2 regions of the Mesorhizobium sp. B2-5-4 genome follow, and region 1 is predicted to be linked to the other one. Evidence: riboswitches for the same ligand, from Rfam matches in the RefSeq annotation. Region 1 holds a riboswitch; the other holds the start of a gene.
The links. Region 1 has a riboswitch for cobalamin ahead of FJ492_RS04740 (DUF1636 family protein). Riboswitches for the same ligand answer to the same signal wherever they lie in the genome.
Positions count from the first base shown of each region.

Region 1 (7,858 bases):
ATAGACGCCGAACTCCCCCTTCGGCGCCTCCACCGCCGCATAGACCTCGCCGGCCGGCACGCGATAGCCTTCGGTGTAGAGCTTGAAGTGATGGATCAGCGCTTCCATCGAGCGCTTCATCGCCGCGCGCTTGGGCGGCACCACCTTGCCGTCGAGGTTCGACACCGGACCGGTGCTCTCCTTGCCGAGCAGCAGGTCGACGCATTGGCGCATGATCCGCGCCGACTGGCGCATTTCTTCCATGCGCAGGAGATAACGGTCGAAGCAGTCGCCGTTCTTGCCGATCGGGATGTCGAAATCCATTTCCGAATAGCATTCATAGGGCTGCGACTTGCGCAGGTCCCAAGGCGAACCCGAGCCGCGCACCATGACGCCCGAAAAGCCCCAGGCCCAGGCGTCGGCCAGCGAAACAATGCCGATATCGACATTACGCTGCTTGAAGATGCGGTTGCCGGTGAGCAACTTGTCGAGGTCATCGAGCGATTTCAGGAACGGGTCGATCCATTTGCCGATGTCCTCGACCAGTTGGCGCGGCAGGTCCTGGTGGACGCCGCCGGGACGGAAATAGGCCGCATGCATGCGCGAGCCGGAGGCCCGCTCATAAAACACCATCAGCTTTTCGCGCTCGACGAAACCCCACAGCGGCGGCGTCAGGGCGCCGACGTCCATCGCCTGCGTCGTCACATTGAGGATGTGCGACATGATGCGGCCGATTTCGCAATAGAGCACGCGGATCAGTTGGCCGCGCCTCGGCACCTCGATGCCGAGCAGGCGCTCGGCGGCGAGCGCGAAGGCATGCTCCTGGTTCATCGGGGCGCAATAGTCGAGCCGGTCGAGATAAGGCACCGCCTGCAGATAGGTCTTGGCCTCGATCAGCTTTTCCGTACCACGATGCAGCAGGCCGATATGCGGATCGACGCGATCGACGACTTCGCCGTCGAGTTCGAGCACCAACCTCAAAACACCATGCGCCGCAGGGTGTTGAGGGCCGAAATTGATGTTGAAATTGCGGACGGAGGTTTCGGCCATTTACTGCTTTGCCTTCTCATCCCCGGGCAGCACATAGTCGGTGCCTTCCCAAGGGGAAAGAAAATCGAAATTGCGGAATTCCTGCTTCAGTTCCACAGGCTCATAGATCACGCGCTTGGCCTCGTCGTCGTAGCGCACTTCGACGAAACCGGTCAGCGGGAAATCCTTGCGCAGCGGATGGCCTTCGAACCCGTAATCGGTCAGCAGGCGGCGCAGGTCCGGGTGGCCCGAGAACAGCACGCCATAGAGATCGTAGGTCTCGCGCTCGAACCAGTCGGCGCCTGGATAAACGCCGGTGATCGACGGCACCATCGTCTCTTCGTCGGCCTGCACCTTGACCCGGATGCGGACATTCTGTTTCGGCGACAGCAGATGGTAGACGACGTCGAAGCGCTTGGCCCGCGACGGATAGTCGGCGCCGCAGACATCGATGATCGAGATGAACTGGCAGCGCGCATCGTCGCGCAGGAAGGTCATCACTTCGACCAGGTCGCGCGGCTCGACATTGATGGAGAGCTCGCCATAGGCGAGCACCGCGTCATTGACGCGGCCGATCAGCTTTTCGCCGAGATAGGTCGACAGTTCGGTAAGGGATGCGGCCATGGATTTACCGTTCGATCGTGCCGGTGCGGCGGATTTTCTTCTGCAGCAGAAGAATGCCGTAGAGCAGGGCTTCGGCGCTCGGCGGGCAGCCGGGCACATAGATGTCGACCGGCACGACCCGGTCGCAGCCGCGCACCACCGAATAGGAATAGTGGTAGTAGCCGCCGCCATTGGCGCAGGAGCCCATCGAGATGACGTAGCGTGGCTCCGGCATCTGGTCGTAGACCTTGCGCAACGCCGGCGCCATCTTGTTGGTCAGCGTGCCAGCCACGATCATGATGTCGGACTGGCGCGGAGACGCGCGCGGCGCGACACCGAAGCGCTCCGAATCGTAGCGCGGCATCGAGGTGTGGATCATTTCGACCGCGCAGCACGCCAGACCGAAGGTCATGAACATCAGCGAACCGCTGCGCGCCCAGGTGATCAGCGCCTCGGTCGAGGTGACCAGAAAACCCTTGTCGGCAAGCTCGTTGTTGATTTCGAGGAAGAAGGGATCGTCCTCCCCCACCGGCTTGCCGGTGTTGGGATCAATGATACCCTTGGGCTTCGGCGCGACGAGGGTGCCTGAACTGTCGTTCAATCCCATTCCAGCGCTCCTTTTTTCCATTCATAGGCAAAGCCGATGGTCAGCACCGCCAAAAACACCATCATTGACCAGAAACCGAGCATGCCAATCTTCGAGAAGGACACCGCCCAGGGGAAGAGGAAGGCTACTTCCAGGTCGAAGATGATGAACAGGATCGACACCAGATAGAAGCGGATGTCGAATTTCATGCGGGCATCGTCGAACGAGTTGAATCCGCATTCATAGGCGGACAGCTTCTCGGGATCCGGGTTGCGGTAGGCTACCAGGAAGGGCGCAGCCAGCAGCGCCAGACCGACCACCAGCGCCACGCCGATAAACAGGACGATGGGCAGGTACGAACTGAGGAGTGCGTTCATGCAGCGGCTTTCCGTTGGCGCCAATCCACGTTGATTACAGCACCGGAGCTTAATGCGGAAGCGTGACAGTTTAACCGCTGAACCGTTTTAAGGAGCCTATGCTGCAACGCGGCGAGGGTTAGCGCAGCACTTCCAGCGAAGCAAGTCAAACCTTGTTCAAAACACCGAGCTGGACGGCAATCCGGGAGAAACTGGTCCCATACGCTCCTGTTTGATTTCCTTCGCCATTTACTCCACTTTTCTCTCCTGACAGGGTTGCCGCCAAAACCCTGCTAGCATGGGCTGGAATCACGCCTCGCAACGACGTTAGACAGGTCCATCAGAGACGCATCCGCATGAAGGAAAAGATCTCGCTTGCCGCCGCCCGGCGCATCGCGCTCGCCGCTCAAGGGTTTCTCGATCCCCGCCCCGCCGGTACGCCCGACCGCCGCCACTTCGCCCGCGTTCTGTCCCGCACCGGCCTGCTGCAGATCGATTCCGTCAGTGCGGTGGTTCGTGCCCATTACATGCCGCTCTATTCGCGTCTTGGCCCCTATCCCCTCGCTTTGCTCGACAACGCCGCCGTGACCCGCAAGCGCACGGTCTTCGAATACTGGGCGCATGAGGCCTCGTTCCTGCCGGTCGAGACCTACCCGCTGATGCGCTGGCGCATGCAGCGCGCCGAGCAAGGCGATGAAATGTATCTGGGGCTGGCCAAATGGGGCCGCGAGCACGCCGCCTACGTAGAAGAGATCTACCGCGAGGTCGTCCAGCGCGGCCCGGTCGCCGCTTCCGCGCTGGAGGGCCAGAAAGGCTCCGGCGGCTGGTGGGGCTGGAGCCACGCCAAGCATGCCTTCGAATGGCTGTTCTGGGCCGGGCGCATCACCACGGCGCACCGGCGCGGCTTCGAGCGCTTCTACGACCTGCCAGAGCGCGTGCTGCCGCAGGCGATTCTCGACCTGCCAGTACCGGCCGCCGAGGACGCGCATCGTGAATTGCTGCGCATCTCCGCCCGCGCCCACGGCATCGCGACATCAGGCGACCTGCGCGACTATTTTCGACTCTCCCCCGCCGACATGAAAGGCCGCCTGGAGGAACTGGTCGAACTCGGCGAGTTGCTGCCGGTCCGCGTCGAGGGCTGGGACAAGCCGGCTTACCTCTATAGGGACGCGCGATTGCCACGCAAGATCGAGGCCCGCGCCCTGCTGGCGCCGTTCGACCCCGTTGTCTTCGAGCGCTCGCGCTCAGAGCGGCTGTTCAATTTTCACTACCGGATCGAGATCTACACGCCGGCCGACAAGCGCCAATACGGCTATTATGTCCTGCCCTTCCTGCTCGGCGACAGGATCGTGGCGCGCGTCGACCTCAAGGCAGACCGGCCGGCAAGTGTCCTGCGTGCCCATGCTGCTTACGCCGAGCCCGGCGCACCGCCCGATACCGCCGCTCAGCTCTTCGAGGAATTGAAGCAGATGCAGGGCTGGCTTGGCCTCGAACGCATCGAAGTGACGCCTGCCGGCGACCTGGGCCCGGCGCTGTCCGACATCGCAGTGTCGTAAGCTCGCGTTGACACCGCTGCCCGCAAGAGCCTAAATCGGATCCAGACGGTCTCCTCTCGGCAAAGGGAGGAGCCAAGAGGGAATGCGGTGCGGGATTGAAAATCCCAAATCCGCGGCTGTCCCCGCAACTGTGAGCGAAGAGCCAAGGCCGAAAGCCACTGGGATTGTCCCGGGAAGGCGGCTACCCAAGGCGATGACCCGCGAGCCAGGAGACCTGCCGTCTGGAATGCAAGTATCCGATCGCCCGGCGGGTTTTCCGGGCAAGGAGCCTGATTTGGATCGCGACAGCAGTTTTTCGGCTGAAACAATGGACATTTCGTCCGGCGAGGATGATTCCCTGGCCGGCATCACTGTCATCGTCTGCGCCTCCTGTCGCGACGAGAGCGGCTCCGACGCCCGTCCCCGGGCCGGCGAACTTTTGGCCGAAGATACGCGCCGAGCCGCCTCGGGCGACAACATCCGCATCCGCACCGTCGAATGCCTCGGCAATTGCAAACGTCGACTGAGCGCCGCGATCCTGCGTGACGGCTGCTGGAGCTATGTATTCGGCGATCTGACCAGGACCAGCGGCGCCGATCTCGTCACTGGCGCGAAACTCTTCGCCACCTCCAGCGACGGCCTCATTCCCTGGCGGGGCCGGCCCGATAGCCTCAAGCGCGGCCTCGTGGCCCGCATCCCTCCCCTCGACATGCTGAAAGACTTGATATGACCGCATCCGTTTCCCGCGTTCCCTGCACCGTCGTCACCGGCTTCCTCGGCGCCGGCAAGACGACCCTGGTCCGCCATCTCCTGGAAAACGCCGGCGGCAAGCGTATCGCGATCATTGTCAACGAATTCGGTGACATCGGCATCGACGGCGAAATCCTGAAAGGCTGTGGCATCGACACCTGCCCAGAGGAAAACATCGTCGAGTTGGCCAATGGCTGCATCTGCTGCACCGTCGCCGACGATTTCGTGCCGGCGCTCGACCAGATCCTGTCGCTGACGCCGAAGGTCGACCATATCCTGATCGAAACCTCGGGCCTCGCTTTGCCCAAGCCGCTGGTCCAGGCTTTCCAGTGGCCGACAGTGAAGAGCCGGGTGACCGTCGACGGCGTCATCGCCGTGGTCGACGGTCCCGCACTTGCCGAAGGCCGCGTCGCCAACGACATGGACGCCCTGCAGGCGCAGCGCGCCGGGGATGAAAGCCTCGACCATGATGATCCTGTCGAGGAGGTGTTCGAGGATCAGATCGCCTGCGCCGACCTGATCATCCTGTCGAAGAGCGACCTGATGGACGCCGAGGGCTCAGCCCGCGCCCATGCCATCATTGGCGAACACTCCGCCCGCGCAGTGAAGATCGTGCCGACGTCTTATGGCAAGGTCGATCCCTCCGTACTGCTCGGGCTCGGTCTCGCCGTCGAGGACGACATCGAGAACCGAAAATCCCATCATGACGGCGCGTTCGACCACGAGCATGACGACTTCGACACGTTCATCGTCGACATCCCCTCGATCGCCAATCCCGACGACCTGGCAAAACGCGTCGCCGCCGCCGCCGAACAGGAAAACGTGCTGCGGGTGAAAGGCTTCGTCGAGGTCGGTGGCAAGCCGATGCGGCTCCTGCTGCAGGCCGTCGGCCAGCGCGTCAATCATTACTACGACCGGGCCTGGACCGCCGGGGACGACCGCCGCTCGCGCCTCGTCGTCATCGGCCTCAAGGGGCTGAACCGTCCGGCGATCGAACGTATCCTCGCCGGCTGATTTCAGGCACGGGCCGCGATGCACATCCTCACCACGACCTCCGCCTCGCTCGACGACCTCGCCGAGCCTGTCGATCTCCGGCAGGCGCCGGCGGATATCGTGGCCTTGTCCTTCACCGACAGCGATCTCGCCGGACTGGCGGCGGCATGGAAGGCCGACGCCGATCGCCTGCCGTCGATGCGGCTCGCCGCACTGCGCGACCTGCGCCATCCCATGTCCGTCGATCTCTGGATCGACAGCGTCGCCCGCCATGCCAAGGTCATCATGGTGCGCATCCTCGGCGGCTACGACTGGTGGCGCTATGGCTGCGACCAGCTCGCGGCAATCGCCCGCGAGCGCGACATAAGACTGGCACTGCTTCCGGGTGAAAGCCATGACGAGGATCTCAGGCTGATCGAAGCCTCGACGCTGCCGCGCGCCGAACTCGACGGCCTGCTCGGCTATTTCCGCGAGGGCGGCCCGGCCAATATGAGCGCCCTGGTGCACAGGCTGGCAGGCCTGGCTGGACAAGATATGCCCGTCGCCAGTCCGGTCAGCGTGCCGAAAGCTGGTTACTATCAATCTGGATTGGGGGTCGCAGAACAGCCGGACCTTTCAAATGCCAGCACTCCCATCATCCCGATTCTCTTCTACCGATCGATGCTGCTTGCAGCCGATGTCGCCCCGATCGATGCGCTGGCCGAGACTTTACACTCCCAGGGACTGGCACCGGTCCCGATCTTCGTTTCCAGTCTCAAGGATCCGGTGTCCCTGGCGTTCGTCGAAAATACCATCGCATCGCTGAAACCCGCCGCCATCATCACCGCGACCGCTTTCGCTTCTGGCGCCGAGCCCGGCGTGGAAACCCTGTTCGACCGCGCCGGCGTGCCTGTCTTCCAGGTCATCGTCGCCACCACGCGCCGCGACGTGTGGGAAAACAATCAGCGCGGACTGGCGCCCGCCGACCTTGCCATGCATGTCGTGCTGCCCGAACTCGACGGCCGCATCCTTGCCGGTGCCATCTCTTTCAAGGGCGAGAGCGATGTCGACCCGGCGCTGGGCCACCGCGCCTTGGCCAACCGGCCGGAACTGGATCGTGTTGAGCAAGTGGCTAGCCGCGTAGCGGCCTTCATCCGTTTGCAGCAGACTCCGCGCGCCGAACGCAAGCTGGCAATCCTCATTCCCGATTATCCCAGTGCTCCCGGCCGCACCGGCTATGCGGTCGGGCTGGATGTGCCGTCCAGCGTCATCGCCATGCTGCGGGACTTGAGCGAACAGGGCTATGCCGTTGACGCGATACCGCAAACGCCGCGTGAATTGCTGGATTTGCTGGAGCGCGGCGACGGTGGGCTGAGGCTGGACGACTATCACTCCTTTTCGACGGAGTTGCTGGCAACGGCAATTGCTGCGGTAGAGGCTGCTTGGGGCAGAGCGGAAGATGAGACAGGTCTTCGCGAGGCGCCCCCCTCTGTCCTGCCAGAGGGGGGCGCCTCGCGAAGACCTTCGCTATCAGGCAAAAAACACTTCGCCTTCCGCGCCGCGCATTTCGGCAACATCACCGTCGCACTCGCCCCTGACCGTGGCCGTTCCGCGGACCGCCGCGCCGACTACCACGATCCGACGCTGCCTCCGCGCCACGCTTTGATCGCGTTCGGCCTGTGGCTGCGCGAATCGCTCGGCGTCCACGCTCTCATCCATGTCGGCGCCCACGGCACGCTGGAATGGCTGCCCGGCAAGACCGTCGCGCTTTCGCAAGCCTGCTTCCCCGAGATCGTCACCGGCCCCCTGCCCGTCATCTATCCCTTCATCGTCTCCAACCCCGGCGAAGCGGCACAGGCCAAACGGCGCATTGCCGCGGTCACGCTTGGTCATCTGCCGCCGCCGCTGACAGGCGCCGGACTGGACGAGGACCAGCACAAGCTCGAACGGCTGGTCGACGAATATGCCCAGGCCGACGGCCTCGACCGCCGTCGTCGTGACCGGCTGGCGAAACAGATTGTCGAAACCGCGCAAAAGACCGGCCTCGC
Region 1 is NZ_VFUR01000003.1:32,029-39,886, forward strand. It holds gene FJ492_RS04715 (NADH-quinone oxidoreductase subunit D) at 1-1,029, opposite strand, end outside; gene FJ492_RS04720 (NADH-quinone oxidoreductase subunit C) at 1,030-1,632, opposite strand; gene FJ492_RS04725 (NADH-quinone oxidoreductase subunit B) at 1,637-2,218, opposite strand; gene FJ492_RS04730 (NADH-quinone oxidoreductase subunit A) at 2,209-2,574, opposite strand; gene FJ492_RS04735 (winged helix-turn-helix domain-containing protein) at 2,910-4,109, shown strand; cobalamin riboswitch at 4,139-4,346, shown strand; gene FJ492_RS04740 (DUF1636 family protein) at 4,384-4,818, shown strand; gene cobW (cobalamin biosynthesis protein CobW) at 4,815-5,852, shown strand; gene cobN (cobaltochelatase subunit CobN) at 5,871-7,858, shown strand, end outside.

Region 2 (7,858 bases), on a different contig from region 1:
CGAGGCGATCGCGGCCGGGTGATCGACAGGCCGGGCACACCGCGCTAGGTCTGCCCTGATCATTTGAAGAGGCGTGACATGACCGTAGCAAAAAGACGCGTCTGGTGGGGCGATTACCGGACAACCGAGTATGCCTCGATCGATCCCGAGGCGACGATCGCGGTGCTGCCGGTCGCGGCGATCGAGCAGCATGGGCCGCATCTGCCCGTCTCGACCGACTCGTCGATCATGAACGGCATGCTCGACACGGTGATTTCACGCCTGCCCGACGATCTCGACATCCGCATCCTGCCGGTCCAGGGGGTGGGCAAGTCGAACGAGCATCTGCACGCGCCGGGCACATTGACCCTGCCGGCAACGACGCTGATCGAGGCGTGGACCGAGCTTGGCCTGTCGATAGCGCGCGCCGGCGTGCGCAAGCTCATCGTCGTCAATTCCCATGGCGGCAATGAAGAGATCATGGGTATCGTCACGCGCGAACTGCGCGTGCGCGAAAAGATGCTGGCGGTGAAGACCAGTTGGCAGCGCTTTGGCCGTCCGGCCGGCATGTACACCGAACTTGAGGACCGCCACGGCATCCATGGCGGCGATGTCGAGACTTCGCTGATGCTGCATTTCCGGCCGGACCTCGTCGACATCGGCAAGGCCGACAGTTTCGTTTCCAACGTCGCCGACGCGGAGAAGGAATTCGCGCTTCTGCGCCAGACCGGCACGCATGCCTTCGCCTGGATCGCTAGCGATCTCAACGCAAACGGCGTGGTCGGCGACGCCAGCATTGCAACGGCAGAGAAAGGCCGATTGACGGCGGAATATCAGGCCGATGGCTTCATCAGCCTGGTGCGGGACGTGCGCAAGGCCAAGCTCGCCGAGTGGCTGAAGTAGCCGCCTAAATATCGATCTTGAGTGCGAACGGCGTGCCTTCGAAGGCGTCGGCGCCGCGCCCGATCGCTTCGATCGCCTCGATCATGCGGCCATTGCGCTCGAGCAGCGTGTCGGCCACAGCGATCAGCCGTGGATTGGGCGTCGCCGAAGGCGACAGCGCGCGCAGCGTCTGCGCCAGTTCCACCTCGTCGCGTTTCGGCGCCAAAGCCGCGGCGATAATATAGGCCGAGGCGGTCGAGCGGCTGATGCCGGCATAGCAGTGCACGATCATCGGCTTTGCGCGGTCCCAGCGGCGCGCGAAATCGAGCAGGTCGCGCACATGCTCCTCGCCCGGCATGGTCATCCCCTCCTGCGCCACGGCGATGTCGTGCATGACCAGATGCAGATGGTTTTCCCGGGGGATCGAGGCTGGGCGAATTACGTCCGTTCCGGCGGCAAGCAGCGACAGCATGCGGTCGGCGCCGGTCCTGGCAACGGTTTCCTCGATCTTCGCCAGCGAGCAGACATGGATCATTGTTTCGAACCTTTCGACCGATCCTCACGCCGCGACGCCCATTCGGCAAGGGCGGATTCAAGCCTGCGCCATTCCTCCTCGTTTGCCGGCAGGCCGGCGCGCAGGGCATGCGGCCGGTCGGAGAAATGCCGGAGCAGTACGCCACTCTCGCCAAGCGCGGAAAGCAGGCCGCCGGCATCGGGCAAGCTGAGATAGCGGAACAATACGGTGCCGCCCGCGACGCGAACGCCGAACCGGCCAAACAGCGCATCAACCCGCACCACCTCGTCCGCCAGCGACGCCCGCATCGCATCTTGCCAGCCGAGATCGGCGAGCGCGCGGATGCCGTATTCCAGCGCCGGTCCGGCGACGGCCCACGGCCCGAACTGCATGTGCAACCGTTCAGCCGTCGTCGCATCGGCAAGCGCGAACCCAAGCCGCAGGCCGGCCAGACCAAAGAACTTGCCAAAGGAACGCAGCACGACAATGCCGGCCTGGACGACGTCGGCGGCGAGGCTGTGTTCGCGTGGACCGACATCCATGAACGCCTCGTCGACGACCAGCAGCCCGCCCTTGGCGCGAAGTCCGTCAGCCAGCATCAGCAGCCGGTCGCGCTCGATGATGCGCCCATCCGGATTGTTCGGATTGACGATGATGGCGAGGTCAGCGTCCGCCAGCGCCGCGAAATCGCTGACCTCGACCACCTCATGCCCGGCAATCGCCGCCGCCCGGGCGTGTTCGGCATAGGTCGGCCCCAGCACCATCGCCTTGCCGGGCCTCACCAGCGAGGCCACGCGCGGCAGCAGGATTTGGGTCCCGGGCGCCGCCACCACGTTTCCCGCGGAAGGCGCGCCATAGGTGTTGGCCGCGATCTCTATCAGTTCGCGCCCACGCGCGGCCTCCGGCAACCGCCACAGGGAGGTGGCGGGCAGGTCGAAAAGCGGGTAGGAGTGCGGATTGATACCGGTCGAGAGGTCGACGAAAGGCAGCACGGCATTGGGGAAAAGCGCCCTTGCCCGGCCAAGACTTCCACCATGGTCCACCGCTCCTTCAAGAAGCTTCATGTCTGTCCTGATCGCTTTCCTGTCATTGGTTGTCGAATTCGCCCTTGGTTATCCCGACTGGCTGTTTCGCGCCATCGGCCATCCGGTGACGTGGTTCGGCAGGCTGATATCCTTTCTCGACTTGAGGCTCAACCGCGCCACTGATCCCGACGCACTGCGTCGTCAACGTGGTGTCCAGGCGCTTTTGGTCATCGTGCTGGTGCCGGCGCTGACAGGTCTTTGCGTGCAGCTCGTTCTGCTCTGGTTCGTCCCCTTGGGATGGATCATTGCCGTCCTTCTGGCAACATCGCTTCTGTCGCAGAAGAGCCTGCATGAACATGTCGAAGCCGTCGCCGACGCGCTCGACAGTGGAGGCCTCGACATGGGCCGCGCCGCCGTCTCGCGGATCGTCGGCCGCGATCCCGAAACGCTGGACCGGGCAGGCGTCTGCCGTGCGGCGATCGAAAGCCTGGCGGAGAATTTTTCCGATGGCATCGTCGCCCCCGCCTTCTGGACCGGCGTTGGCGGGCTGGCCGGCGGCGCCGCCTACAAGGCGGCCAACACCGCCGATTCGATGATCGGCCACCACACCCCGCGCCACGAGGCGTTCGGCTGGGCGGCGGCGCGCTTCGACGATTGGATCAACCTGCCGGCATCGCGGCTGACGGCGCTGCTGATCGTGCTCGCTTCCTTCTTGGTCGAGGGCGCCGACCCCCACTGCGGCTGGCAAGCGGTACGGCGCGACGCGAAAAAACACCGCTCGCCCAATGCCGGCTGGCCCGAAGCGGCCATGGCCGGCGCGCTTGGGCTCGCGCTTGCCGGACCACGCAGCTATGGCGGTGTCATGGTCGACGACATCTTCATGGGCGAAGGCGGCCGCAGCGATGTCGACAGCGGCGATATAAGGCGCGCGCTGCAACTCTACCGTGTCGCTGATTTCCTGCTGATTGGCTTGTTCGGCCTAGTCGCGGTGATCGCTGTTCTGGTTTTTTAAAACTCGATGCCCTGCTGAGCTTTCACGCCCGCCGAGAAATGATGCTTGGTGACGCCCATCTCGGTGACCAGATCGGCAGCCTCGACCAGCGCTGGCTTGGCGTTGCGGCCGGTGATGACGACATGCAGACCCTCGCGCCGGCCCTTCAGCGCCGCAACCACCTTGTCGAGATCGAGATAGTCGTAGCGCAACGCAATGTTGAGCTCGTCGAGCACGACAAGGCTGATCGAGGGATCGTCGATCAATTCCAGCGCCTTGGCCCAGGCGGCTTCGGCGGCGGCGATATCGCGCTTCAGGTCCTGCGTCTCCCAAGTGAAACCCTCGCCCATAGCATGCCAGACCACGCGGTCGCCGAAGGCGGCAAACGCATCCTTCTCGCCGGTGTGCCATTTGCCCTTGATGAATTGCACGACGCCGACGCGCTTGCCGTGGCCGAGCATCCGCAGCGCCAGCCCGAAGGCGGCCGTGGTCTTGCCCTTGCCGGGACCGGTGTTGACGATCAGCAACCCCTTCTCGACCGTCTTGCTCGCAACCTCGGCGTCCTGCACCGCCTTGCGCTTGGCCATCTTGGCGCGATGGCGCTCTTCATCCTTGTCGTCGATATCGGTCATTTCACTTCACCTTGAGCGGTAGCCCCGCCACCATCAGCAGCACCGTGTCGGCAACCGCGGCGACCCGCTGGTTGAGCCGGCCGGCGTCGTCGCGAAAACGCCGCGCCAGCGCATTGTCGGGCACGATGCCTTGCCCGACCTCGTTCGACACCACGAACCACGGTCCGCGCGGCCGCGACAGCACGTCGGCCAGCCGTCGGCACTCCGCCTCGACGTCGTAATCGGCCAGCATGTGATTGGTCAGCCATAGCGTCAGGCAGTCGACAAGCACCGGCCGATCATCCGGCAAGGCCTCCAGCGCTTCGGCAAGGTCGAGTGACGCATCGATGGTCGACCAGCCCTCACCGCGCCGCGAGCGGTGCACCGCGATGCGCTCGCGCATCTCATCGTCATAGGTTTGCGCCGTGGCGACATACGTCCATGGCGGGGGGAATGCCGTCACCAGGGTTTCGGCGTGCGCGCTCTTTCCGGAGCGCGCGCCACCGATGATGAAAGTCAGCTTGCCGCGATCAGGCAAAGCTGTCGCGCAAGCTGGTCGCCGTGCCGGTGAAGCGCCTGCGCACCACGCCCACGACCGCGCCGAGCACCAGCCAGAACACCAGATTGGTCACCGTCACCGCCACCACGAACTGATGGTGCAGGCCTTCCGGGATAGGCGTCTCGAAACTGTCGGGCTGCGGCGCGCCGACGATATGCGGGACGACGATCAGCAAGACGGCGAAGATGGTCAATGGTAGCGATCTGCGAAACACGATCAGGCCAAGGCCGATAGCGGTCGCCGCGGCCGTTGCCGTCCACCAGATCTGGCGCGCAAGCAGATCGGCCGCCGGCATCGCCGGCAGTTCCGGCTGCAGGCCGAGGCCTGGTGCCAGCGTGAACACGGCAAAGCCGGCCAGCCCCCAGAATACGCCCTGGCGCCAATTGCCGACGCCGCCGGCAAACTCGGAAATCGCGACCAGGACCAGCGCGAAGCCGATGCCGGTGACGATATTGGCAACCACGCTGAAGGCAAAACGCTCGACACCGTCGGCCGGCGCCCAGCCTTCGTCTTTCTCCGCCGGTGCCGTGACTTCGGCGGGTGCTGGCGCGGCAGAACTCATCGCATTCCCAGCGGGCGCGACCGTGCTCACCGCATCGTTGCTCGCCGCCGGTGCAGCCGCGTGGTCATGGTGATGGCCGCCGCCGGCCTGTTCGTAGACTTCCGCCTTGAGGATCAGCGGCACTGTCGCATAGGCCTGCATGCAGGCGAGAACGACACCCGCCACGAGCCCCGCGATCGCCGCGACGAACACGACGTTGCGAAACAGATTCATGATGTCAGATCCTCGTTAGTGGCAGGGAAACGCCATCGAGTGGCGATAGTCGTGGGCGGCATTGTGGACCGCATCGATATGCGAGAAACCGACAAAGCCGACGACGAACATGCCGAGCAGCGCCGCGAGCGCGAGCTGCATGAAGCGCGACTGCGAGGAGACGGAGGCGCCGAGGGAGACGGAAGCGGTAGTCATGTCTTGTCCTTTCGCCCTCCACCCGAGGGCATCGAAGTCAGTTTCCTGTCGCCGGCAGGTCTCCTGGCTCGCGGATAAGCGCCCTTCCCCACCTTCCCGAGGAAAACCCTCAGTGGCATATGGAGAGGACTACCGCACACAGTTGCGGGGGCAGCCACGGCATTGGACAGGAATTCCTGTCCGCACCGCATTCCCTCTTGGCTCCAAAAAGGAACCGACGACGTTGGTGACTATAGGGAAATTTGCCGCGCGCGGCAAACCAAATTCCGACAGTCGCCAGCGCAGGAGCGTCGTATCGGCGAAGCCGCTCCATCCCGTCCTGATTGACAAATTTTCTAGTCGGGTGTCGGCTCGCAACCCTCACAGGAAGCCAGCCATGCAGCCCAATGCCAGCGAGCGCGAGCCCTATAACGGCCTGACCCGAACCGAGCCGACGCTGCCGTCATCGGCCTATTGGGACCAGGAGAACTATCAGCGTGATCTCGATGCCATCTGGTACAGAAATTGGCTGCTCGTCTGCCGCGAGACCGACCTTGCCCAGCCTTTGGCATTCCGCACCTTCCGCGTCGGTACGCAGGAAATCCTTGTGCTGCGCGACGACGCCGGCGAGTTGCATGCCTTCCACAACACGTGCCGGCATCGCGGTTCGCAGCTTTGCCAGGAAAGCGAAGGACGCCTGAAGGCGCGGCTGATCACCTGCCCGTACCATGCCTGGTCCTATTCGCTGCGTGGCGATCTGGTGCGTGTACCGTCGAAATCGCTGCCTGACGGCTTCGACGAGGCCGACCACCCGCTTTACCGCGTTGTACTCTCGGTGCGGCGGGGCTTCGTCTTCGTCAATCTTGCTGAAGATGCCGCCGGCTCAGTGCAGTCATCCTTCGACCCGGCCTCCGGCGACCTCGGCAACTGGCCGCTGGACACGCTGGTGTCAGGCCATGTGCTGCGCAAGGTGATGAACTGCAACTGGAAGATTTTCTGGGAAAACTTCAACGAGTGCCTGCACTGCCCGGGCGTCCACAAGGACCTGTCGCGGCTGGTGCCGATCTATGGCCGCGGCCTGATGAGCCGGCATGACGATCCCGAATGGACGCGCCATGCAGACAATGATGCGCCGGAATTCTCCGGCGGCCTGTGCGCCGGGGCTGAAACATGGTCGCGTGATGGGCAGACGCATGGGCCGGTTTTCCCCGGCTTGACGCAGGCGGAACGCACCGCCGGCCAGACCTACGCCACCAGCCTGCCCTCGATGTTCATCGTCGGCCATGTCGACTATGTCAGGACCGTGCGGCTGGTGCCGCTCGGTCCCGAACAGACCGAATTGACCGCCGAATGGCTGTTCTCGCCCGAGGCGCTCGCCGCCACCGATATCGACAACATCGTCGCCTTCGGCACACAGGTGCTGGAGGAGGATGCCGCGATCTGCGAGGTCAACCAGAAGGGCCTGCGCTCGATGCGTCATACAGCCGGCGTGCTGATGCCCGAGGAATATGAGCTGCACCGCTTCCACAATTGGGTGCGCGAGCGCCATGCTGAGCTTTCGCTCTGATTTTTTAGAGGGATTTAGGCAGGTAGCGCCAGGTCATGAGGCCACAAAACGCCGCCAGTAGGCCGAGCGTGACGAACACCGATCCCAATCCGAAGAAGGCCAGCACCACCGAATAGACCAGCGGCGGCGTCAATTCGGAAAAGTCGAGATAGGTGCGGTAGACCGCCGCCATCTGCGCGCGTTCATAGGAGCGCACCGAGCGCATGAAGGCGGTCGAGCCCAGCGCGTCGAGCGCGATGGTGAAGAAGGCGCCGCACAACAGGAAGGCGCCGGTCAGCAACGGCTCTGCCGCTCCGACCGTGCCCGCCGCCAGCAGCGACGCCGACATGGCGAAATAGGCAAACGTCATGGTGCGTCGGCCGCCAAAGCGTTTTCCTGCCTTGCCCCAGAAGATCGCCATGAACAGCAGCGCATTGCCGGCCGAGACCAGCAGGCCGCCCGCCAGTTCACCCTCGCCGGTGATCACCATGAACAGCGGTCCATAGACGAAGAACGTCGTCCAGAAGCACGACCGGCCGAAGGCGATCAGCCAGGCGAGCCTGAGCCTTGGCTGCGCCACGAAGCGGCCGATGTTGGCGAGCGGATTTGCCGGCCGCGTCTTGCCCGGGCGGATCGACGGGTTGTCGCCCAGCCGGTAGGTCCAGAACAGCGCCAGCAAAGCCATGGCGAAAACCGCCACCGCGCCATGCGCGGCATAGATGCCGAAATGCGCATAAAGGAAAATGCCAAGCGTCGGCCCGCCCGTCCAGGCAACCATCGACCACGCCATGCGCAGCGATTC
Region 2 is NZ_VFUR01000026.1:62,360-70,217, forward strand. It holds gene FJ492_RS25340 (RidA family protein) at 1-22, shown strand, start outside; gene FJ492_RS25345 (creatininase family protein) at 79-882, shown strand; gene FJ492_RS25350 (tyrosine phosphatase family protein) at 887-1,396, opposite strand; gene cobD (threonine-phosphate decarboxylase CobD) at 1,393-2,439, opposite strand; gene cbiB (adenosylcobinamide-phosphate synthase CbiB) at 2,438-3,412, shown strand; gene cobO (cob(I)yrinic acid a,c-diamide adenosyltransferase) at 3,409-4,023, opposite strand; gene cobU (bifunctional adenosylcobinamide kinase/adenosylcobinamide-phosphate guanylyltransferase) at 4,025-4,540, opposite strand; gene FJ492_RS25375 (CbtA family protein) at 4,533-5,336, opposite strand; gene FJ492_RS25380 (CbtB domain-containing protein) at 5,352-5,531, opposite strand; cobalamin riboswitch at 5,567-5,765, opposite strand; gene FJ492_RS25385 (aromatic ring-hydroxylating dioxygenase subunit alpha) at 5,908-7,077, shown strand; gene FJ492_RS25390 (MFS transporter) at 7,082-7,858, opposite strand, start outside.
Region 2: it holds a riboswitch for cobalamin, as region 1 does, so the genes downstream of both, FJ492_RS25380 (CbtB domain-containing protein) here and FJ492_RS04740 (DUF1636 family protein) in region 1, are expected to answer to the same signal.